3 regions of the Novosphingobium sp. PhB55 genome follow, and region 3 is predicted to be linked to each of the others. Evidence: predicted binding sites of a transcription regulator. Region 3 holds the regulator's gene; each other region holds the start of a gene.
The links. The regulator LexA, encoded in region 3, represses DNA repair genes until DNA is damaged. The targets are predictions, from matches to a motif close to GTTCCNCNCTTGTTCT.
Positions count from the first base shown of each region.

Region 1 (7,524 bases), on a different contig from region 3:
TATAGCTCAGTGGTAGAGCACTATGTTGACATCGTAGGGGTCGCAAGTTCAATCCTTGCTACGCCCACCATTCGGACAGTCGGCCAGAACTAGGGCCGACCTTCCCCAAATCTCTACAATTTGACGGAACGCGGATTACCGCGGCAGCGGCCAGTCCGGTTCGCCCCGGACGATCGCCAGCGCGTAATGCGCGGCACGCAACTCCGCCCCCGCGCAAAGCGGGTGCCCTGCCCGACAGCGCCTTGCCAGCCGTGCCCCGCCTGCCTAAGAGACCCCCAATTTCTCACCTCCAGGGGAGTTTTCCGGAATGGCAAAAATCAAGGTCAAGAATCCCATCGTCGAGATGGACGGCGATGAAATGACGCGGATCATTTGGGAATGGATCCGTGAACGACTGATCCTCCCCTACCTCGACGTCGACCTCAAGTACTACGACCTCTCGGTCGAAAAGCGCGACGAGACCGACGACCAGATCACCGTCGACGCCGCGAACGCCACCAAGGAACATGGCGTTGCCGTGAAGTGCGCGACCATCACCCCCGATGAAGCCCGCGTCACCGAATTCAGCCTCAAGAAGATGTGGAAGTCGCCCAACGGCACGATCCGCAACATCCTGGGCGGCGTCGTCTTCCGCGAACCGATCGTGATCTCGAACGTGCCCCGCCTGGTTCCGGGCTGGACCGACCCGATCGTCGTCGGCCGTCACGCTTTCGGCGACCAGTACAAGGCCACCGACACCCTGATCCCGGGCGCCGGCAAGCTGCGCCTCGTGTGGGACGGCGAAAACGGCGAGAAGATCGACCTCGACGTGTTCGATTTCCCGGCTCCGGGTGTCGCCATGGCGATGTACAACCTCGACGAATCGATCCGCGACTTCGCACGCGCCTCGTTCAACTACGGCCTCAACCTGGGCTGGCCGGTCTACCTCTCGACCAAGAACACGATCCTCAAGGCCTATGACGGCCGCTTCAAGGACCTGTTCCAGGAAGTCTTCGACAACGAAGGCTTTGCCGCCAAGTTCAAGGACGCCGGCATCACCTACGAGCACCGCCTGATCGACGACATGGTCGCCTCGGCGCTCAAGTGGTCGGGCAAGTTCGTCTGGGCCTGCAAGAACTACGACGGCGACGTCCAGTCGGACACCGTTGCACAGGGCTTCGGCTCGCTCGGCCTGATGACCTCGGTCCTCCTCTCGCCCGACGGCAAGACCGTGGAAGCGGAAGCCGCCCACGGCACCGTGACCCGTCACTACCGCCAGCACCAGCAGGGCAAGGCCACCTCGACCAACCCGATCGCCTCGATCTTCGCCTGGACGCGCGGCATCGCCTATCGCGGCAAGTTCGACGAGACCCCGGAAGTCGTGAAGTTCGCCGAGACGCTGGAACAGGTCTGCATCGAAACCGTCGAAAGCGGCAAGATGACCAAGGACCTCGCGCTGCTGATCGGTCCGGACCAGAACTGGATGACCACCGAGCAGTTCTTCGAGGCCATCGTGCAGAACCTCGAAACCAAGATGGCTGCCTGGGCCTGAGCCTTTCGCATCCAAGCCCCGGGTCTTCGGACCTGGGGTACAAAAAACCCTCCGCCTTCGCAGGTGGAGGGTTTTTTCTTGTCCCTTCGAGCGGCGACGCCGCCTTGCGGGCTGTCGCTTATTCGAAGGGTTCTTCGCCTTCGAGCTTGGTGCGATGCATCATGCGGCCGCAAGTGGGGTCATAGGCCTCGGCCCGGTGCATGGTGCCGGTGTTGTCCCACATGACGAGATCGCCCACTTCCCACTCGTGGCTATAAGTGAACTCCGGCCCCGTCGCCCATTCGCGCAGACCATGGATGATCATCGCGCTCTCCAGCGCGGACTTGCCCACCACTTGCGCCGAAGTGCAGCCGATCACCAGGCTCTTGCGGCCAGACTTGTGCTTCCAGACGAGCGGCAGTTCCTGCTCACCGATCTGCGCATAGCCCTGCAACTTGGCGAGGCTAGGCTCGGGCTCGTAATAGAAGAGGCTGGCCCAGGGGCCGTGGATCATGCGGTACTGCTCGTATTCGGCCTGCTTGTCCGCCGGCAGTTCCTCGAAAGCGGCGTAAGTGTTCGCGAAGCCGGTGTTGCCCGTGCCGCGGGGGCTGGGCACGCGGCAAGACAGCAGCGAGGCCAGGATGGGCACATCGTTGCGGGTGCCGTCGATGTGCCAATAAAGCGAGCCCTTGAGGTACTCGGCGCTCATCGGGTTTTCCTTGGCGTCGAGGGTGATCTTCGAAATCACCTCCTCGCCGCCCTTCCGCTCGGGCGCGAACGTGCCGAGCGTCTTGGTGAAGGCGACCTGTTCCTCGTCGGTGAAATTCACTTGCGGGAACACGAGCACGCCGCGCGCTTCCAGCAGCTCGCGGATTTCGGTGGCCACCGTTCCGGCGAGCAGGTCTTCCCTGCTGTTGAGCACGCGGCTACCGATCTTCGGCTTGATCTCTTCGGCCTTCAGCCTGGTCTGGGTCTCGACCGACATCCTGGAATTCTCCCGTCATATTGGGCCCGCTGAATCAGCGGCTCACGAGAGTTCCAATATCACGGCCTGAACGCCTGTTCAAATCGGCGCGAGCGCGTAGCGGCGATGGATCGCCCTTGCGAAAGTCAGCCCGCGCCCTGCAGGCGGTCAAGCCAGGATTCGACGATGCGGCGCGCCTGTTCGTGGCCCATCTCGGCGCCCAGCCCTTCCTCCATCACGATGCAACGGCCGATACCGGCAAGGATCACGGTGAGCCCGGCCGGGTCGAAACCCTCCACGGCCTTCAGCCGATCGCCCAGCAGGCGCTCCAGGATCTCGACCTGGCGGCGGCGCATGGCGATGCTGTGCTCGGCCATCTTTTCGCGCACGGCCGGACGATGGTTGGCCAGGGCCATGAATTCGACGGACATGGCCGTCCGGCTGGTATCCACGAAGAACCCCCAGAGCGCCCGAACGGGATCGGCGGAGGCCAGGGCTTCCTCGATCATCTGGTCGCTGTCCGCCGCGCCCTGGCGGCACACTTCCAGAAGCAGATCGTCCGTGGTGGGGAAATAATAATGCACCAGCGACGGCTTGAGCCCTGCGCGCGCGGCCACGCGCCGCGTGCTGGCGGCGGCATAGCCTTCGTCCCGGATCAATTCCACGGTCGCCGTGACGATGCGCGCTCGCGTCGCGGATGTCTCGGCCCCTATCCTGCGCGCTGCGCCTGCCATCGGATTTCCCTTTGCTTGTCGGGCCTGCCTAGGGGCTGGCCGGAGCAATATCAACCGAACGGCTTCGGGTTGCATTTTGTTCTCTTTTTGTTCATACGAATCACATGCGAGTTCCTGGGCCAATCCAAAAAGGAAGAGGTGCCGTCAGCGGCCAGGCCAGCCGGCGTTTCAACCTGCCGCAGCGGGAGAGCGACGGAGACTGGATGGATGCCGCGGAAGAGATCGACGGTCCGGCGCGGCACCCGGCCACGACAGTTACCGAGGAGCATCCTCGCTCGATCCTGTCGTTCAACAAGTCTCCGGACATCCCTTTCGACCGCTCGATCAACGCTTACCGGGGATGCGAGCATGGCTGCATCTACTGCTTCGCGCGGCCGACCCACGCTTATCACGACCTTTCCCCCGGCCTCGATTTCGAAACGAAGCTCTTCGCCAAGCCGGATGCGGCACGGTTGCTGCGCCAGACTTTGGCGAAGCCTGGCTATCGCCCCGCTCCCATCGCCATGGGCACCAATACCGACCCTTACCAGCCGATCGAAAGCCGCTATCGGATCACCCGCAGTGTGCTCGAAGTCTGCCTGGAAACGCGGCATCCGGTAACGATCACCACCAAATCGGACCGGGTTCTGCAGGATCTCGACCTGATCGCGGAATTGGCCAGGCTGAAGCTGGTGGAAGTGGGCATATCGGTGACGAGCATGGATCCGAAGCTTTCGCGCCTGCTGGAACCGCGAGCGGCTGCGCCTGCCAAGCGCATCGCCGCGCTGGGGCGTCTGGCGGATGCGGGCGTGCCCGCCCACGTTTCGATTGCGCCGGTCATTCCCTCGATTACCGATCAGTTCCTCGAAGACATACTTCATGCCGCGAAGGATAAGGGTATCGACCGCGCGACATGGATCATGGTCCGCCTGCCCCACGAAGTGGCGCCCCTGTTCCGCGAATGGCTGGATGTGCATTTTCCGGATCGGGCGGGCAAAGTCATGGCCACGATCCAATCTCTGCGCGGCGGCCGCGACAACGATCCGGATTTCTTCACCCGCATGCGCCCCACCGGCGTCTGGGCCGATCTGTTCCGCAGGCGATTCAAGGTGGCGATGACCCGCATGGGATTCGCGAAACCGGCGATCCTGCTGGACAGCACGTCCTTCCGCCGGCCGTCGCTGGACGGTCAACTTTCGCTGCTATAGCCTTCGTTTCGAAATACAGGTGGAGGCTGATTCCATGTTGCTGGCAACTCTCGCTCTTTTTGCCACCACCGTCGCGCCGGCGGCTTCCACCCCAGCCGCTCCGCCTGCCTCTTCCTCTGCCCCAGCCACCCCTGTCGAGACAACTCGCACCGCAGCCGCACCAACGGCCTTCCGCGCACTTTCCTGCGCCCGGGGATGCCTTTCCGCTATCGAGGCGGTAACGTATGCCTCCTATCTCGGCGAAAAAGCCGGGGTGGCCGGCATGTTCGAAATGCCCGTCGTCGAAGTCGGGCAGCAGAACGGACTGTTCTACCTCAACTCCGAAGACGACTACCGCGACCGCAATTGCCTGACCGTGGCCATGACGCCTGCGGCTATGCAGGCCTTCATCGGCACGGTCGATCTCGACCAGGTCCGCAAGCGGCTTCAGAAGCGCCGGATCGTGGTGCGCGGAGTTGCCCAGCAGGTGCGGATCAACTTTTCCTCCGACGGCAGGCCCTCCGGCAAGTACTATTACCAGGTCCATGTCCGCGTCGGTGAAGCGAGCCAGGTGCGCGTGACCGTCTGAGGCGCTCCGCAACCGAAAACCATCCTCGCGCGTTCCCTGCCCAACGATAAAAATGGACAGGAGGCTGTCATGGCCGATGAAACCGTAACGACCGAACGCGCGCCCGAAGCTCCGACCACCACCACGACGATCATCCGCGAACGCGGATCATCGGGAGGAGCGACGGGCATCGTGATGGCGCTGATCCTGCTAATCGCGGTTGTCGGCGGCATCTACCTCTTCAGCAAGGGCACGCAGAGCGAAACCGCCAAGGACGATGCCATCACCGAAGCGGCCAACAATGTCGGCTCGGCCGCAAACAAGGTCGGCAACGCGGCAGAGAACGCTGCCGACAACGTCCAGAAGAACGACGGTAACTGAGGGATCCTGCTGAACGGTCAATCCGGCAGGCGATACCCCCGGAAGCGTTCGCGCAGGTCTTTCTTGCTGATCTTCCCGCTGCCGGTGTGGGGTATGTCGGACACGAATTCGATCGCGTCCGGCAACCACCACCTGGCCACCCGGCCCGCCAGGAATGCCAATAGCTGACGCTCGTCGATCGCGCTTTCCGGTCTGCGGATGACGACCAGCAGCGGCCGCTCGTCCCATTTTGGATGCGAAATGCCGATGGCCGCCGCTTCCATGACATCGGGATGCGCCACGGCGGCATTTTCGAGTTCGACCGAACTGATCCACTCGCCGCCGGATTTTATGAGATCTTTGGTGCGGTCCGTGATCCGCAAGGCGCCGTCGGGCTGGATCGCGGCCACGTCGCCGGTATCGAACCACTGATCGCTGTCTACGCAGTCCTCCTCGGCACCGAAATAGCGGCGTACGGTCCAGGCACCGCGCACTTGCAGGGCGCCGGACGATGCCCTGCCCTCCGCTCCGATGCCCCCTACCTCGATGCCGTCTGCCTCGCCGCCTGCCTCCTCCTCTCCGGCGAGAGGGACGATGCGGACTTCGCTGCCGTAGAGCGGGCGGCCCTGGAAGCTCTTGACCAGGACCTGCTCCTCGAAGGTCATCTCGTCCCATCCGGCCGGTTCGTAAGTGACCGTTGCGATCGGCGAGGTTTCCGTCATGCCCCAAGCCTGGACCACGCGCACGCCGGCACGCATCAGCCGCTCGACCACGCTCGGTGGTACGGCGGCGCCGCCCGAAAGGGCCTGGCGGATAGGCGGCATGTCCCTGCCCGTGCTGTCGAGGTGCGCGAACATCGAGAACCAGACCGTCGGTACCCCGGCCACATGGGTGACCGCTTCGTTTCGCAGGAGGTCGCAGAGCGTCTCAGCCTCGCTGGTCTGGCACCAGACCATCTTCGCGCCGACCGCAGCACAGGCCCAGGGCAGCCCCCAATCGTTCGCATGAAACATCGGCACCACCGGCAGGACGCAGGATCGCGGCTCCAGGGCCAGGCAGGACGGTGCAATGATCGCCAGGGTGTGGAGCACGTTGGAGCGGTGGGAATAGAGCACCCCTTTGGGATGCCCGGTCGTGCCGCTGGTATAGCACAGCATGCAGGCATCGCGCTCGGCTCCCGGCGTCCAGAGCGCCCGGCCGTCCTCCAGCCCGATCCAGTCATCGAAACAGGGCCCGAATGCCGCCGAATCGAAGCAGATGGCATGGGCGATGGAGGGGCACCGCGGCAGCAGGCGTTCGACGATGGACTGGAACGCCGCGTCGTAGATCAAGACGCGGTCGGATGCGTCGTTGACGATCCAGGCGAGCTGTTCCTCGAAAAGCCGAGGGTTGAGGGTATGGAGCACACAGCCCGCGCCGGTCACCCCGAACCAGGCCGCAAGGTGCCGCCCGTGGTTCATCGCCAGCGTCGCCACGCGGTCTCCGGGATAGATGTCCAGCCGCCGCAGCGCCTGCACCATCTTCAGGGCATCGTGCCTGATACCGGCCCAGTCCGTTCGGGTTTCGCTGCCGTCGACCCAGTGCGTGACGATCTCGCGCGTGCCGTGCTCGCGCGCGGCGTGATCGAGCAGCCCCGTAACGCGAAGGTCCCATTCCTGCATCGCCCCAAGCATCAGGTGCCCCCCTCTTCCTGCGGCTGCCCCCTGGAGGAAGGCCCGCCAAGGCAAAAGGTAGGTGCAGTTTGCCCCTGATAGCAAGCTGCCGCGACCGGCCGCGCGGCAGACGGACGGATCGAGGGGGTATGCGGTCAGGCCGCGCGGCGAAGGCCTTCCGGCCCCCTTCGTGCGATCAGCGACACGTTGGAGATCCCTGCCACACTGGCAAGGTGCTCGGCGAATTCGCCGTCGAGCGCGAAATCCCGTCCCAGCCGGACTTTCTGCCGGCGCCCCTCGCCCAGATCCAGCACTGCCACCACTTCACCGCAGCCCGGCGCTCCCGGCCGCATGAGCATCGCCAGTTCCTGCACGGCTTCCACCCGGTCTATGTCGAGCGTGAGCAGCATGCGGGCCCCCGCCTTCACTTCGTTGAGCGGCCGCGCGCCCCGCACCGTCACACGCGGCGGTTCGTCCGGGCTGGGGCTGTCGAGTTCGACATTGAGCAGCACGCATGCGCCCTCTTTCGACCATCTGACGAAGTTCTCGACCAGGCTTTCCTCGAAGCAG
Region 1 covers NZ_SODQ01000007.1:326,245-333,768, reverse strand. The annotation lists tRNA gene EDF57_RS19045 (tRNA-Val) at 1-70, shown strand, start outside; gene EDF57_RS19040 (NADP-dependent isocitrate dehydrogenase) at 308-1,531, shown strand; gene EDF57_RS19035 (TauD/TfdA family dioxygenase) at 1,650-2,495, opposite strand; gene EDF57_RS19030 (TetR/AcrR family transcriptional regulator) at 2,621-3,208, opposite strand; gene EDF57_RS19025 (PA0069 family radical SAM protein) at 3,313-4,395, shown strand; gene EDF57_RS25585 (hypothetical protein) at 4,658-4,963, shown strand; gene EDF57_RS19015 (hypothetical protein) at 5,033-5,323, shown strand; gene EDF57_RS19010 (long-chain fatty acid--CoA ligase) at 5,341-6,975, opposite strand; gene dnaE (DNA polymerase III subunit alpha) at 7,110-7,524, opposite strand, start outside.
Region 1: EDF57_RS19025 (PA0069 family radical SAM protein) is a predicted target of LexA. The motif match lies at 3,287-3,302, and genes of this name have one in related genera.

Region 2 (7,524 bases), on a different contig from region 3:
TTGCAGACGATGAACAGGAAGCCGAAGCGTTGGCTGACGCCCTGGCTGCACTCGCGCCTGAGAACCCTGTAATATTCCTGCCCTCAAGTGACACTCTGCCAGGAGACGCGGCGCCGGCATCTCCTGCCAATATCGGTCGGCGTATATCTGCCCTGCGGGAGCTTCGCCGCATCGGACCAGCTGGTTCGCGCCCAAATCTTGCAGCCATCTTGAGCGGAGAGGCCGCCGCACGGCTTTACGCACATCCTTCGGCTTTCGATACCGCCCCGCCCTGTCTGCGCCAAGGAGACCGGATCGATACCGAGAACTTCGCCGCCGAGATGGAAGCGATAGGTTACGTGGAAGACGATCGGGTCGACGAGCCGGGTGAAGTGGCCGTTCGAGGGGAGGTCATCGACATCTTTCCAGCAGATGCCGGTTTTCCTGCGCGCATAGAGGTCACAGGCGGCCGCATTGCCGGAATTCGGCATTACGATCCAGTGACGCAGCTGACCCAAGACCCCTGCGAAACGCTGGAGATAGGACGAGCATGCGAACCGGATGCGAAAAAGGAGGTAACGATACTGACCCATCTGTCACCTGGCCAGATCGCCTTTTCGCCAAATGCCGACAAACGCAGGCAGCGTTTCATCCGCCTCGCCGAAGAAACGGCTGGCAGCAGCAGTGCCAACATTGATGCAGCATCCGAGGAACTTTGGACCAACGAGCTCGAGAATTGGCAATCTGGCGGGCCAGTACCCACGGCAACGGCGCCTGTGCCGCGGTTTGCTCAGCAACGAGCCCCACTGGCCGCACTGAAGCGCTTCGCCTTGCCGCACCTGAACGAGGGCAAGGTGCTGCTATTGGTAGGCGGTGCGCGTGACGTTCGTTTCCTTCGCTCGAAGCTCGCCCGAACATTTGGTGCGGATATCCAGACAATCAACGCATTCGAGGCGTTGCAGGAACTTCAGCCAGGCGGCGTTGCCGCGCTCATTGCCCCGATCGACCGAGGAGCCATGTGCGGTAATGTGTTGATGGTGTCGGCCGCTGATCTGCTCGGCAGCCGCGCAATTATCGGCGATCACGAAAGCACCTTTGCGGCAGGGCCTTTGCTGCGCGGTGTGGATGTCAGGACGGGCGATCTCGTGGTTCACGAGGAACACGGCATTGCCCGTGTCATCGGGTTGGAGCAGGATCCGGGCACTGCAGGCTTGGAAGTCATCGCTCTCGAATATGGCGGCGGCGATCGGCGGCTTGTCCCTGTTCACGAAGCCGGGCGGCTCTGGCGCTACGGCGCCGATAGTGATGCCGTGAAGCTGGACAAACTCGACGGCACCAGCTGGGCCAAGCGCCGCGGCGCAATCGATGAAGCCGTTGCTGAAAGCGCTCGCGAGCTTCTCCGCCTCGCGCACCAGCGAGGCACGCTCAAGGCACCTGCCCTGGATCCCGGCAGCGCGGATTACGAACGTTTCGTCGCTGGTTTCCAATTTAACGAAACCCCCGATCAGACATTGGCCATTCAGGCAGTCCGGGACGATCTCGCCAGCGGCAGGCCAATGGACCGTCTGATCGTCGGCGATGTGGGCTACGGCAAAACCGAAGTCGCGCTGCGTGCTGCCGCCCTCGCGGCGCTCGCGGGGTTTCAGGTCATTCTCGCGGCCCCGACGACCGTGCTGGTTCGCCAGCACCTTGAGACGTTCGAGCAGCGGTTCAAGCCATCGGGTTTGAAAGTGGCCGGACTATCCCGGCTTTCAAGTGCGGCCGAGAAGAAGTCTGTGAAAGCCGGCCTTGCCGACGGTTCCATCCGCATCGTGATCGGCACCGCCGCAGTCATGGCCAAGGATGTTCGCTATGCGAAACTGGGGCTGGTCATTATCGACGAGGAGCAGCGTTTCGGAGCATCCGACAAGACGAAACTTCGTGGGCGGCCTGACATTCACCTCATGGCGATGAGCGCAACGCCGATCCCCAGGACGCTGCACCGCGCGATCATCGGACTTCAGCAAATCTCCGTGATTGCGACGCCCCCTGCCCGCCGGCAGCCGATCCGAACCAGTCTCGCCGGCCCTGACGATGCCATCATCCGGACGGCACTGCTACGCGAGCGCTCGCGCGGCGGGCAGAGCTTCATCGTCGTGCCTCGAATTGAGGATCTTGCGCCGCTCTGCGAACGGCTGGCCCGCATCGTGCCCGATCTGGCGCTGATCACGGCCCACGGGAAGATGCCGGCAGGGGAAATCGACGAAGCAATGGTGCGCTTCGGCAGCGGCTCAGGCGATGTCCTGCTTGCAACCAATATCATCGAGGCGGGTCTCGATGTGCCGCGGGCAAACACCATGGTCATATGGCGGGCAGATCGTTTCGGGCTTGCCCAACTTCATCAACTGCGCGGCCGGGTCGGTCGCGGCAATCGCCGGGGCCAGGTCTTCCTCATAACCGAGAGCGGCGAAATCGCGGACCGGACCATGAAGCGGCTGCGAACGCTTGCAACCTTTAACCAGCTGGGTTCCGGCTTCGAAATAAGCGCGGCCGACCTTGATCAGCGGGGGGCCGGGGATCCGCTCGCGGAGACGCAGGCAGGCCATATGAAGCTAATCGGCGTCGATCTCTACCAGCATTTGTTCGAAGCCGCGTTGAAGGAAGCCAGGAACGAGGATTCCGGTCTGTGGATGCCTGAGCTGAACCTGGGTGACGTCGGCGGCCTGCCTCCGGCCTGGATACCCGATGCAGAAGTTCGGCTCGCGCTCTATGTTCGCCTGGCGAGGCTCGTCGACGCAAATGAAGCCGACGCATTCGAGGCAGAGCTGTGCGACCGGTTTGGCACTCTGCCCGCCGCTGCCGGGCGCCTGATCGAAGCCAAAAAGATCGCTATCTTGGCACGAGAGGTGGGGATCGAGAGGATCGATGCAGGCCCGGCGGCAATCGCATTGACACCTCGAGATCGTAAGCGGCCCCGCCCGAAAACCAGCGAGCTCCTCGCCAAGGGTGACCGCTGGATATTGAAGGAGCGGTTTGAGGCGGGTGAGCGCTTATGGCAAGTTGCCGCACTCCTCGAAAGCCTCGCGCCGATGGCGGATTGACGAGATGCATAACAAATCGATCAGCGCCCTGCCCATTTCGGGCTTGCGGACGATTTGCAAATCGGTTCTCGCCAATCCAAAATTACACCGCTTCAATATCCGGCGGCCGGAAATATCAGCCGATGGATGAATTCCAAGACAAGTATTGACAGAGAGATAATGGAATAAAATCCGCCAATATTGACATCAATAATGAGAGATATATTACTTGTTACCTGCACTAATACGCCACATGCGAAGCGCAAGCCCCGGCAAGAACGCTCATTAACAGCACCGCGCGCGTCCAGGGTGTGGCACAATCAGACAGATGGCGCTAAGCCGAAAAATATTTCGGAAAATGACAGCGCCGGCAATCTTCAAGCATGGACGCTATCTGGCCCGGCCGTAGCCGCGAGTTTTCGCAGCTCGAGGCCGGTGGTTTGACCAGCACTCAGCTATCAAAGCGACCCTTGCTTTCCCGATCGTGCGGATAGCTGTGGGAAAGCGAAATAACAGATAGCCAAACTTCGCGCCGAACCGTCCAGTTTTCGTATGTCGGAGCGAACTGATCCGGTGCATCGAGTGCGCCAAGGTGCACCTCCACCTCGTCGCCGTAGCGCGCGAACACTGAAGATCCGCAACGAGGGCAGAAATGCCGGCCATTGTAGGCCTCGGTGACACCCTGAATTGTTACCGCGTTTTCTGGAAAAATGGCTGCAGCAAAGAACAGGGCACCATGGTGCTTGCGGCAATCGAGGCAGTGGCAGACGCCCACACGGTAGGGCTGCCCACTCGCCCTGAACCGAACGGACTCACAAAGGCATCCACCGCGGACCTCCTCCATCACCATCAATCCCTGCCGAGCTTCGCCTTCAGCGCATCGATGCGCTGAGAGGCTTCGGCCTTGCTCAGGCCGTCGGGCGGCAGATCCTCGTTCGCTTCCTCACACAGGGTCGTGAGATAGGAGGCCTGGGCACCGGTCATCAGGTCATCTCCCGAAACCCAGTCTTCTGGAGCCTTTTGGGTGTTCGAGCCTGGGTGGTCATCGAGCTTGGGATTATGCAGTTCCTCAGCCATGTGCTCGGTCCTTGTTCGTGGTTCGTTCTAAAACGGCCAGGTAGCGCGGTTAGTTCCCGGGCGGCCGTTCGAGCGCAGCACCGTTCTCGAAGGCAGCCTGGGCGCGGGGTGAAACTGGCCGGGTGGTAGCCGAGATCGGGATCTCGGCGCACGACATCGCCTCCCAGTGCATCTGGTTGGCCGACCGGATAGAGTGCGACGCTTCATCGCCTCTCCGCCACCCATAGCCAGCAGCATCAATGGCCGGGGGCGTCCGCGCCGGCAGCTCATCATCCCAAGATGTCTCAATGACCGGAGACCGCAAGGACCCGTACGTGCGACGAGAAGAGAGAGCGGACGGAACTATCCGTTGTCGATGCTGTTTTCCTGAATGCGCGATGCCTTCCGGTCCTCGCTGGAGGTTATCTTGAAGCAAAGCGACGACTGGCATCTCACCGACATTCTCGATTATGAGCATGGCCGTGGCGATCCTTTTGCCGCAGCGGTACGCGCAACGCGCATGCCGATGGTCATCACTGACCCGGCCCAGCACGACAACCCCATCGTATTTTGCAACGTGGCGTTTCAGGAACTGACCGGATACACCCGCGAGGAAATTCTCGGTCGCAACTGCCGTTTTCTGCAAGGCCCCGATACAGATACGGGCTCGATAGCGAAAGTTCGCGAGGCCATCGAGAATGGCCATGACATCGATGTAGATCTGCTCAATTACCGCAAAGATGGTTCGACCTTCTGGAATGCCCTCTACATGTCCCCGGTTCGGGACAAGGCAGGGACGATCCGGTTTTTCTTTGCCTCACAGATGGATGTCACTGATCGGGTTGATGCCCAGCGCCTTATCTCAGAGCAAAAAGATCTCGTCGAACGCGAGGTTGAACGGCGGACCGCCGATCTAAGGGGGGCATTGGAGGCCAAGACGATCCTGCTCCATGAGGTCGATCACCGCGTCAAAAACAACCTGACGATGATCGGATCATTGCTGCGCCTGCAGGTGCGCACGATTGAAGACCCCGAAGTGGCGGCCAAGCTGGATTCCATGTTGGAGCGGGTCGACGCCCTCGCCGTCGTTCACCGGCAGCTTTATCAGTCCGAGGATCTTGGGCGCTTCGATCTTGGTACTTTCGCTCATAACCTTGCAACTGACGTCGTAGGCGCCAGTGGCCGCAGCAATATTGCTCTTGATGTGAAGACACAGTCTCTGTTTGTCGATGCTGCGCATGCTTCCGCGCTCGGCCTGATCCTCAATGAAATATTGACCAATGCCATAAAGCACGCCTTTGCCGATGGCAGAGCTGGGCAGCTTAGTCTTCTGGTAAAGGACGAAGCGGGACGCGGCCTCATCAGGATCTGCGACGACGGGCCAGGCCTGCCATCGACGAAGCGGACCAAAAGCATCGGCACCGCCCTTATCACCCGGCTGGCCCGGCAAGCCCGCGCCGAGGCGAACTGGAGCGATAATGGTCCGGGCACCTGCGTAACCATCACATTTCCTCGCAGCGAGACGGCAGAATGAGTAGCGTAATGAATGTCCTGATCGTCGAAGACGAAATCCTGCTGGCAATGGATATCGAAGCTATTGTGGAGGATAACGGCCATCGGGTGCTGGCCGAAGTAGCCAGTCTCAAGGACGTGGAAGCTCTGCCAGACGATATCGATCCACAGCTTGCTCTGGTCGACATCCATCTGGCCAATGGCTCCAATGGCTTGGATGTCTGCCAAGTAATCCAAAGGCGCTGGCCCGAGGCGTTGATCGTCTTCGTCACGGCTAATGTGGCGAAAATCCCCGAGGATTTTCTGGGTGCACACGGCGTCATAGCCAAGCCCTTCTCCCATGCCGGGGTCGCCAACGCGATCCGCTATCTTGCAAATGGCGTATTCAATCCACCGCCGAGCGTACCGCGGCCAGCAAGCCTTGTTCCGTCTCCCCATTTGGAGCGCCGCTGGGCCCTGGCCTGAGCCGTGGTTCATAAGAAGCCTTTCCTTCCCACCAAGATCTGTGCCGCGTGCGCGCGGCCATTTTCATGGCGCAAGAAGTGGGAGCGAGATTGGGAGAATGTACGGTTCTGTTCGGAACGCTGTCGGCGGTCCGGAGCTGGAAGCGGCGCCGGCTCAAAGGAGTAGGCCAAAGAGGCGGGGCTTACCCGAAATCGAACGATTTGAAGCGCACGTCATTATCAGAGTTCTTGCCGTCGGCATGCGGCAGCCAGTAGTTGCTGTGTGTTTGGGGGCCCAATCTTTGTCGCCGCTATCGCCCGCTGGATGCTGAGCCGGAAAAGGGTGGAATGCAGTGTAGAAACTGACGAAATCCTCGGTCCAGCCTTTAAAGCTGTGATGTTTGCGACAGGCTTGAAGAGCCTGCCGATGATCTATTCCGAATTTATCAAATACGGCGCGGCACGCTTCCAGCCCGGCCCCCGTCAAATGCGATCAAGCGGGACCCGTAGTGATCGCCAAGCTCGCGGCGAAAATGGTCCAGCAGTGTCCAACAGGGTTCACCCATGGCGTTTCGGATGCGGCCGCGCTCGGCATCTTTGGCATCGATCAGACTAAGCGTAATGACCCGGCCGCCTCGGCCTTCTAGAGCTGCAGTTTGCCTGGTCGGCTAGGGCATCGTGAAGAAATTCAAAGGCTAGGCCCTGTGTGCCAGAGGTCTCCTGCGCCTTGGTTTCGAGCGGTAGACGAAGGCCGATAAGGGTGCGGATCAAGCGCCTCTCGGCTCCCTCGATCAAACGCAGCAAACCTCGGTGTATCCTGGATTTTTGCCAATATTGGGTTTTGCGAGATGAAATATATACGCAAAACGCCGCCCGCCCAAGGCCGGGCAGGCGGCGCTGAATCCAACGATAGTCTAGGTTACCGTGCGCGATTACGCTGGAAGAAGTTGACGATTGCGAGCAGGATCACGGCGCCAACAAATGCAATGATCAAGCCGGTCAGCGAAAACTGCTGCACGCTGCCACGAATACCGAACAACGGACCCGACAGGGCGTTACCAATCACTGAGCCAACGCAGCCGACGACGATATTGAGGAAGATGCCCATTGAAGCATCCCGCTTCATCACCATGCTCGCCAACCAGCCCGCGATGCCGCCAACAATAAGCGCGACGATCCAACCCATGTTCGTCTCCAATTAAATAGAATGTGCCTGGAAATTGCCGGACATGACCCGGCAGTGGTCAGCGGAGCTTGTCGGCGTCGCGCTTTTCTAGGTGCTTCTTGAACGCGTATCCGCCCACAGCTGCCGCCACCATGCCGACTGGCCCGAGGCGGCGCAGGACCGTGGCCGCGCCTACGCCCAGCAGGGCACCACTGGTGCCCCCAACGCCGCTCACATCGCGCGAAATGCGCTTGCCTGCGATAGCGCCGATAACTTTCCCGATCATACCGGTCTCCTTTGCTGGCAGAAG
Region 2 covers NZ_SODQ01000009.1:105,806-113,329, reverse strand. The annotation lists gene EDF57_RS21900 (DEAD/DEAH box helicase) at 1-3,059, shown strand, start outside; gene EDF57_RS21895 (GFA family protein) at 3,490-3,882, opposite strand; gene EDF57_RS21890 (DUF3072 domain-containing protein) at 3,888-4,115, opposite strand; gene EDF57_RS21885 (histidine kinase dimerization/phosphoacceptor domain -containing protein) at 4,486-5,628, shown strand; gene EDF57_RS21880 (response regulator) at 5,637-6,071, shown strand; gene EDF57_RS21875 (DUF2256 domain-containing protein) at 6,075-6,236, shown strand; gene EDF57_RS26085 (hypothetical protein) at 6,559-6,696, shown strand; gene EDF57_RS21865 (GlsB/YeaQ/YmgE family stress response membrane protein) at 6,969-7,235, opposite strand; gene EDF57_RS21860 (hypothetical protein) at 7,294-7,500, opposite strand.
Region 2: EDF57_RS21890 (DUF3072 domain-containing protein) is a predicted target of LexA. The motif match lies at 4,118-4,133, and genes of this name have one in related genera.

Region 3 (7,524 bases):
TCGGTCGTCGGTCCCAGCTTCCAGATGAGCTTCGCGGCGGTGATGGTACTGGTGGCACTCGGCAATGCAGAGCCGCTGAAGCGCTGGTTGGCACCCCGGGAAGAGGCCTGGCCGTTCAAGGCCGTGCGCAACCTCACGATGATCCTGATCACCGGCATTGCGATCGAATTTGCGTTGATGCCCATCGCCCTGTTCCATTTCCATCGTGCCGGCCTCTATGGTTCTGTCGCCAATGTGATCGCGATCCCTTTGACGACGCTGGTCATCATGCCTTTCGTCGCCCTGGCGCTGCTGCTCGATGTGGTTGGGCTTGGAGGTCCGGTGTGGTGGCTGGCGAACCACGCTATCGACGCCCTGCTGGCCATCGCCCGCTTCATAGCCGCGGAACCGCGAGCCGTTCGGGTGATGCCCACGATGAGTGGGTGGCATTTTGCGTTGTTTGTTGCTGGAGGGCTCTGGCTGGGCCTTTGGGACAGTCGCATCCGGCTATGGGGGATTTTGCCTATAGCTGCCGGTTTCTTCGGCTTGATGCTCATTCCGGTTCCGGACATCATGGTTTCGGGCGATGGCCGCCATGTGGGCTGGATCGATCCCGAGAGCCATCGGCTCGTGATGCTCCGCGCCGGTTCCGGCGATTTCGCCCTGGACAACCTCATGGAAGTTGCCGGGACGCGAGAGGTCCCGATCAATGCGCAGACGGCGCCCGGAACGCGATGCAACGCGGACTTCTGCGCCGTCGAGCTACGTCACGGCGTGGAGGCTCGGCATGTGTTGATCGCGCGGGGGAGGGCCATCGTCCCCGAGATGCAACTGTCCGAGGCGTGCGGGTGGGCCGACGTGGTGATTGCCGAGCGCCGCTTGCCGAGGACCTGCCGACCGAAGTGGCTCAAAGTTGATCGCCAGATGCTGGATCGAACGGGCGGGCTGACTATCGATCTTGCAAGCCGCAGTGTGACGACCGTGGCGGAGGGGCAAGGAAATCATGGCTGGTGGAAACCCGCTGCGCCGGCCATGGTCGAACGCAAGGGATGGTATTAGCGACCGCTGGCCTCAGGAGGGCGAACAGGGCGCCCTCCTGAGATGGATCAATGATAGCGGCGCAGCAGGCCTGCCAGCTTGCCCTGGACTTCTACTTCGTCAGGTCCGTAGATCTGCGGTTCGTAAGCGGCGTTCGCGGGATCGAGGCGCACCATGCCATCTTCCCGGCGCAGATACTTGAGCGTCGCTTCCTCGCCCCGGACAAGGGCGACGACGATCTCGCCATCCCTGGCCGTGGTGGTCCGCTTTACGAGTGCGAAATCTCCGTCGAGAATGCCGGCATCGACCATCGAGTCGCCCGAGACTTCCAGCGCATAATGATCGCCTGCACCGAGCAGGGCCGCAGGCACCGGCAGCGAGGACTGGCCTTCCAGGGCCTCGATCGGCACGCCCGCGGCGATACGACCATGTAGGGGGATTTCGATCACATCGTTGGCTGGCCTGGCTACCGCCGCCGGACGGGAAGGTGCGGCGTTGCCGCCACGCGCCGCCGATACCGCAGCCGCGGCCTTGGCCGGCTTGCTCGTGGCATCTTCGGGCTGGCGGAGCACTTCGAGAGCGCGGGCACGGTTGGGAAGGCGGCGGATGAAGCCACGTTCCTCCAGCGCGGAAATCAATCGATGGACGCCCGACTTCGACTTGAGATCGAGCGCTTCCTTCATTTCCTCGAAGCTGGGGGAAATGCCGCTTTCTTCAAGCCGGACCTGGATGAACCGGAGCAATTCGTGCTGCTTGCGCGTCAACATCTGCTTAGCCTCATGTGTTCTGTGGCACTTGGCCTGAATCGCCCGACGAACCGGCCCCGGCTGACTTGATGTGTCGTTCAGGGAACTTGTCTGCGAACAATGAGGGAACAATTATGCAACGAATAGAGTATCGTCAAGCAATACCGCCATTTTGGAGCAAGAACACCTGAACCGGATCACCGCGATCAGCGGCGAGGGCATGCGCCGACCGGTCGATCAGGACATTGCTGGCGGCAAGTGAGGACAAGGCGCCGCTATCCTGTAGCGAGAGGGCATGGACCGCCTCACCGTCCCAAGATCCCCGCAGGAATTCGCGGCGCGCACCCACCGTATTCAAAGGTGCCGAAAGCCTGGTGGCAATCGCGCGGGGTAAGGGCTGCGAAGCGCCCAGAAATGCGCGCAGTACGGGAAGAACGAAGAAATATGCAGTTACCAGGCTGGACACGGGATTGCCGGGAAGCCCGATCACCAGTTGACGACGCCCTGCCGTCTGCCGTGTCGCGACCATGAGCGGTTTGCCGGGTTTGATAGCGACGCGCCAGAAGTCGATTTCCGCGCCCCATTTTTCCAGTGCCGGCCGAAGAAGGTCGTGATCGCCCACTGACGCTCCCCCGCTCGTCACGATCACGTCGGCATCGGCGGCCGCGTCGAAGGCGGCGACCAGAGCGTCCAGATCGTCGGGGATTGGTCCATTTCGATTTGCATCGACGGGGACGCTACGCGCAAGAGCGGTCAGCATGGCGCCGTTGCTGGCGGGTATCTGATGGGCTGCGCAGCATTCGGGATCGCCGGACAATTCATCGCCGCTATCGATCACGGTGAGCCGGGGGCGGCGGCGGACGGCGAGATGTCGGTGGCCCGCCGAAATGGCAAGACCGGCCTGGGCCGGTCCGATCAGTGCCCCGGCGGCGAGCAGCGGCGCTCCATCGGCGAAATCCATGCCGCGGAAGCGGACGTGCTTGTGGCCTGGTGAGGGCGCCTCTCCCGTGAGGGCAAGGCGATCGCCGTTCCGGTCGACATCCTCCTGCAGGATCACGGCCCGCGCATTGTCGGGCAACAGGGCGCCGGTGGAGATCCGCACGGCTTGGCCCGGATCGACGGCTGCACCGAAAGGCCGTCCTGCCGCGCTTTCACCGATCACCTGCCAGGGTCCGGACAAGTCCCCTTCGCTTACGGCATAACCGTCCATGGCGGAGATATCGGCGGCGGGCTGGACCCGGCGTGCCAGCAACGGGGCTGCGAGATAGCGACCCAGCGCACTGTCGATGTCGACGTGTTCGATGGGCCGCGGCTCGACCAGCGCAAGCAGACGGGCCTGTGCCTCTTCCAGAGCGATCGGCGGGATCATCGCGGCGATGTCTCGATCTTCCAGTCGCCCGATTTGCCCCCGCGCTTTTCGATCAGGCGAATGTCACCGATCACCATGCCCTTGTCGAGCGCCTTGGCCATGTCGTAAATTGTCAGCAGAGCAACGGAAACCGCTGTAATGGCTTCCATTTCCACCCCGGTTTTGCCGCTCAGCGATGCAGTGCCCACTGCCAGCACGGCGCTGTCCTCGAACGTGAAATCCAGGTTCACGGCGTCGAGCGTCAGCGGGTGGCACATCGGGATGAGGTCCGCCGTCTTCTTGGCGGCCATGATCCCCGCGATGCGCGCCGTTCCCAGCACGTCGCCTTTCGGTGCATTGCCGGCGCGGATCGCTTCCAGGGCCGAGGCGCTCATCGTGATCCGTCCGGACGCCACGGCGACCCTGCGGGTCGCGGCCTTGGCACCAACGTCGACCATGCGGGCCGAGCCTTCCGCATCGATGTGAGTAAGGGACTTGCTCAAGCGCGGGCTATCCTCAATCTGCGAAGAGGAGCTGGCGGGTTGCCGCTTGGACATCGGCCTGACGCATCAGGCTCTCGCCAACGAGGAAAGTACGGGCGCCGCAAGCCGACAGCCGTTCCAGATCGTCGTGAGTGTTGATGCCGCTTTCGCTCACGAGCAGGGTGCCGGCGGGTGCCAGCGGGGCGAGGCGTTCCGTCGTCGAAATATCGGTAGCGAACCGCTTGAGATCACGGTTGTTCACGCCAATGAGACGCGACTTGAGGCGGCTCGCCCGCTCCATCTCGTCTTCGTTGTGGACTTCGACCAGGCAGTCCATCCCGCGCTCACGCGCCGCAGCCTCGATTTCGGCCATAAGCACGTCGTCCAGCGCGGCGACGATGATCAGGATCGCGTCGGCGCCGATCGAGCGCGCCTCGGCGACCTGCCAGGGATCGATCATGAAATCCTTGCGGATCACCGGAAGCGAGCAGGCGGCCCGGGCCTCGACGAGGAAATCTTCATGGCCCTGGAAGTAAGGCGCGTCGGTCAGCACCGAGAGGCAGGCCGCACCGCCGCGTTCATAAGCGATGGCATGTTCGGTGGGGCGAAAATCCGGCCGGATCAAACCCTTGGAAGGCGAAGCTTTCTTGATCTCCGCGATCAAGGCGAATTCGGTCTCCGCCTTCCGGCGCAGGGCCGCCTCGAAGCCGCGGGGTGCGCTCTGTTCGCGGGACCGGGCATCCAGGTCATCCAGCGTCGCGAAACCCTTGCGCGTTTGCACTTCGATGCGCTTGGTGTCGCAGATCTCGGTAAGCTTGTCGGACATCGGTACCCTCGAAAACACGCAGCGCCTCAAGCCCGAAGCGCGGAAATCCAGCAATTGAGCAGAGCATTGGCCAAGCCCTTGTCGATAGCCTCGGCAGCCTCTTCCACGCCTTCCCGCCAGGTTTCGACCTCACCGGCAACGATGAGGGCGCCCGCGGCATTGAGCAGGACGGCATCGCGATAGGCGCCATGCTCGCCGAGCAGCAGTCGCCGGAGGGCATCGGCATTATGCGCGGCATCGCCGCCCCGTATCGCCCCGACAGGAGAGATGGGCAGCCCTACATCCTCAGGCGAGACGCGGCGCATCGAAAGCTCGCCGTCTTTGATCTCGGCGACTTCGTTGCCGCCGGCGAGGCTGAGTTCGTCCAGCCCCTCGTCGCCGGAAATGACGAAAGAATGCGTGCTGCCCAGGTGCATCAATGCCTCGGCATAGATCGGCACATAGGCTGGTCGGGCAATGCCGACGAGCTGGCGCGTGACGTTTGCAGGGTTTGCCAGCGGCCCCATCAGGTTGAAGATCGTACGGCGGCCGATGGCCTTGCGGATCGGCATGATCCGTCCCATCGCGGGGTGATGCCGGGCGGCGAAGAGGAAGCAGATGCCGAGGTCGCCGAGCGTTTCCTCAGCCGTTTCCGCGGCGCGGTCGAGGTTGAGCCCCAGCGCTTCGAGCGTATCGGCTGCGCCGGCCTTGGAACTGGCGGCGCGGTTGCCGTGCTTGGCGACGGGCACGCCGCAGGCGGCAACCACCAGCGATACCGCGGTCGAGACATTGAGCGTGTGATGGCCGTCACCGCCCGTGCCGCAGACGTCGATGGCGTTGGCGGGCGCCGAGATCGGGATCATGCGCGCGCGCATCGCCCGGGCAGCACCGGCGATTTCGCCTGAAGTCTCGCCTCGTTCGGTGAGGGCGATGAGGAAGCGGACGATCGAATCGTCATCGACATTGCCGTCGAGGATCAGCCCGAAAGCGTGCTCGGCTTCGGCTTCCTCGATGGGATGGAGCGGGTCGGGCAATGTCATCTGCAAGGTCACGCCGCGATCCGTGCGGGCAGCCGGGCGTCGATGCCGCAGAGCCTCAGGTAATTGGCCAGCATCGCATGGCCATGCTCGGTGGCGATGCTTTCCGGATGGAACTGGACGCCATGGATAGGCAGATCGGCATGGCGGAAGCCCATGACATGGCCATCGTCCGAGCGGGCGTTGACCTTGAGCGCCTCGGGAATGTTCTCGACGATCAGCGAGTGATAGCGGGTCGCCGTGAAAGGTGAGGGGATGCCTGCGAAAACGCCGGTATCGTCATGAGTCACCGGCGAGGTCTTGCCGTGCATCAGCCCGCCGCGAACCACTTTGCCGCCGAAGTACTGGCCGATTGACTGGTGGCCCAGGCAGACGCCGAGCAGGGGCTTTCCGGCATCGGTGGCGGCACCGACGAGGTCGAGGCTGATGCCTGCCTCGTTGGGCGTGCAGGGGCCAGGCGACAGCAGGAAACCCTGGGCGCCGCTGTCGATGGCCTGCGCGGCGGAGAGCGCGTCGTTACGGACGACTTCGACTTCGGCGCCAAGTTCCATCACGTAATGGACGAGGTTCCAGGTGAAGCTGTCGTAGTTGTCGATGACGAGGATCATTTAACGCCTTTCGTCGCTTTCTCGACGACGATCAAGGGGCCGAGCGGAGGTCCGCCGTCCACGCGCCCGTGCTCGGGGTCCCAGAGCGAGGATACGCTGCCGTCGAGAAACAGCGCATTGGGGCAATCGAGTTTGTCGCGGAACAGCCGGGCGAGCTTGCCGAAGGACACCGGCTCGTCCGAAATCACGAAATGCGCGCGGCCTTTCCGGTCGACGCCCACGGCATTGCGCAGCTTCCTCGATTCGCCGTCCGCGTCGATCTTGGGGTGAAGCTTGCCGCCGATCACCAGCATCGGTCCGGACTGCGTGCCGAAGTCGGGCCGGTTGGAGACGCTCTTGGCGAAATCGTCCGTGGCCCGGATCGCCCATTGTCCTTTCGCGTCGCCATAAAACACGCCGTTGGGCTGGAGGTGGAAATTACCCCAGCCCGCGTTGGTGTTGAGCTTGTGGCCCCGCTCGCCTTCCTCGACGAAATAACCGATGGGCTGTCCCTTGTCGTCGAACATGCCGCCGTTCATCGCGAAGGCCACCGCGTGCCGGCCGGAGGGGCGGCTAGCCGCCAGTTCCGACAGGCTGCGATAGGGCGCAGCGCCCTTGGGGCCGAGCACCATGTGGATCGAATGGCGCGCAGGATCGGCCAGGCAATGCGTGAAGCTTGCGCCTTCGAACGTCGCGCCTTCACAGGACGGAGGCGGTGGGGAAACCTTGGGCTCGGGGGCGGCGTCGGATGAGCAGGCGGCGACGAGGAGCGCGAAGGCGGCAATGCTGCCGGCGCGCGTCACCATCGGCAGGCTGCTGCCCCGGACTTGAGGCCGAAGTTCCGGAGACGCAGGTTCCGAAGCCCCGGGATCGGGAAGGCCTCTATGCCGGTCACTGCCCGAAACCCGGTTCACCGGCGACGCGAACCGCTTCGCGGGCCGCGGCAAAGAGCGCGCCGGACTTGGCCTCGCACTCGCGCTGCTCGTAGGCGGGGACGCTGTCGGCAACGATGCCGGCGCCGGCCTGAACGTGAAGGATGCCGTCTTTCAGCACGCCGGTGCGCAGCACGATGCAGGAATCGACCGAACCGTCCGGGGCGAAATAGCCGACGCCGCCGGCATAGGCGCCGCGCGTTTCCGGCTCCAGCTCGGCGATGACCTCGCAGGCGCGAACCTTGGGCGCCCCGGAAACGGTGCCTGCCGGGAAGCCTGCGAAGACGGCGTCGATGGCATCGTGTCTGGCCGTGTCGAGTTTGCCCACCACGTTCGAGACGATGTGCATGACGTGGCTGTAGCGTTCGATCGTGTAGCTGTCGGTCACTTCGACGGTGCCGGCAGCCGCCACGCGGCCGACGTCGTTGCGGCCGAGGTCGAGCAGCATGAGGTGCTCGGCCCGTTCCTTGGGATCGGCAAGCAGGCTGACTTCGTTGGCCTTGTCTTCCGAGGCCGTCTTGCCGCGCGGACGGGTGCCGGCGATGGGACGGATCGTCACTTCGCCCTCGC
Region 3 covers NZ_SODQ01000001.1:289,316-296,839, forward strand. The annotation lists gene EDF57_RS01395 (ComEC/Rec2 family competence protein) at 1-1,038, shown strand, start outside; gene lexA (transcriptional repressor LexA) at 1,086-1,784, opposite strand; gene EDF57_RS01405 (molybdopterin molybdotransferase MoeA) at 1,918-3,132, opposite strand; gene moaC (cyclic pyranopterin monophosphate synthase MoaC) at 3,129-3,614, opposite strand; gene trpC (indole-3-glycerol phosphate synthase TrpC) at 3,628-4,419, opposite strand; gene trpD (anthranilate phosphoribosyltransferase) at 4,446-5,438, opposite strand; gene EDF57_RS01425 (aminodeoxychorismate/anthranilate synthase component II) at 5,447-6,043, opposite strand; gene EDF57_RS01430 (phosphodiester glycosidase family protein) at 6,040-6,828, opposite strand; gene EDF57_RS01435 (chorismate-binding protein) at 6,914-7,524, opposite strand, start outside.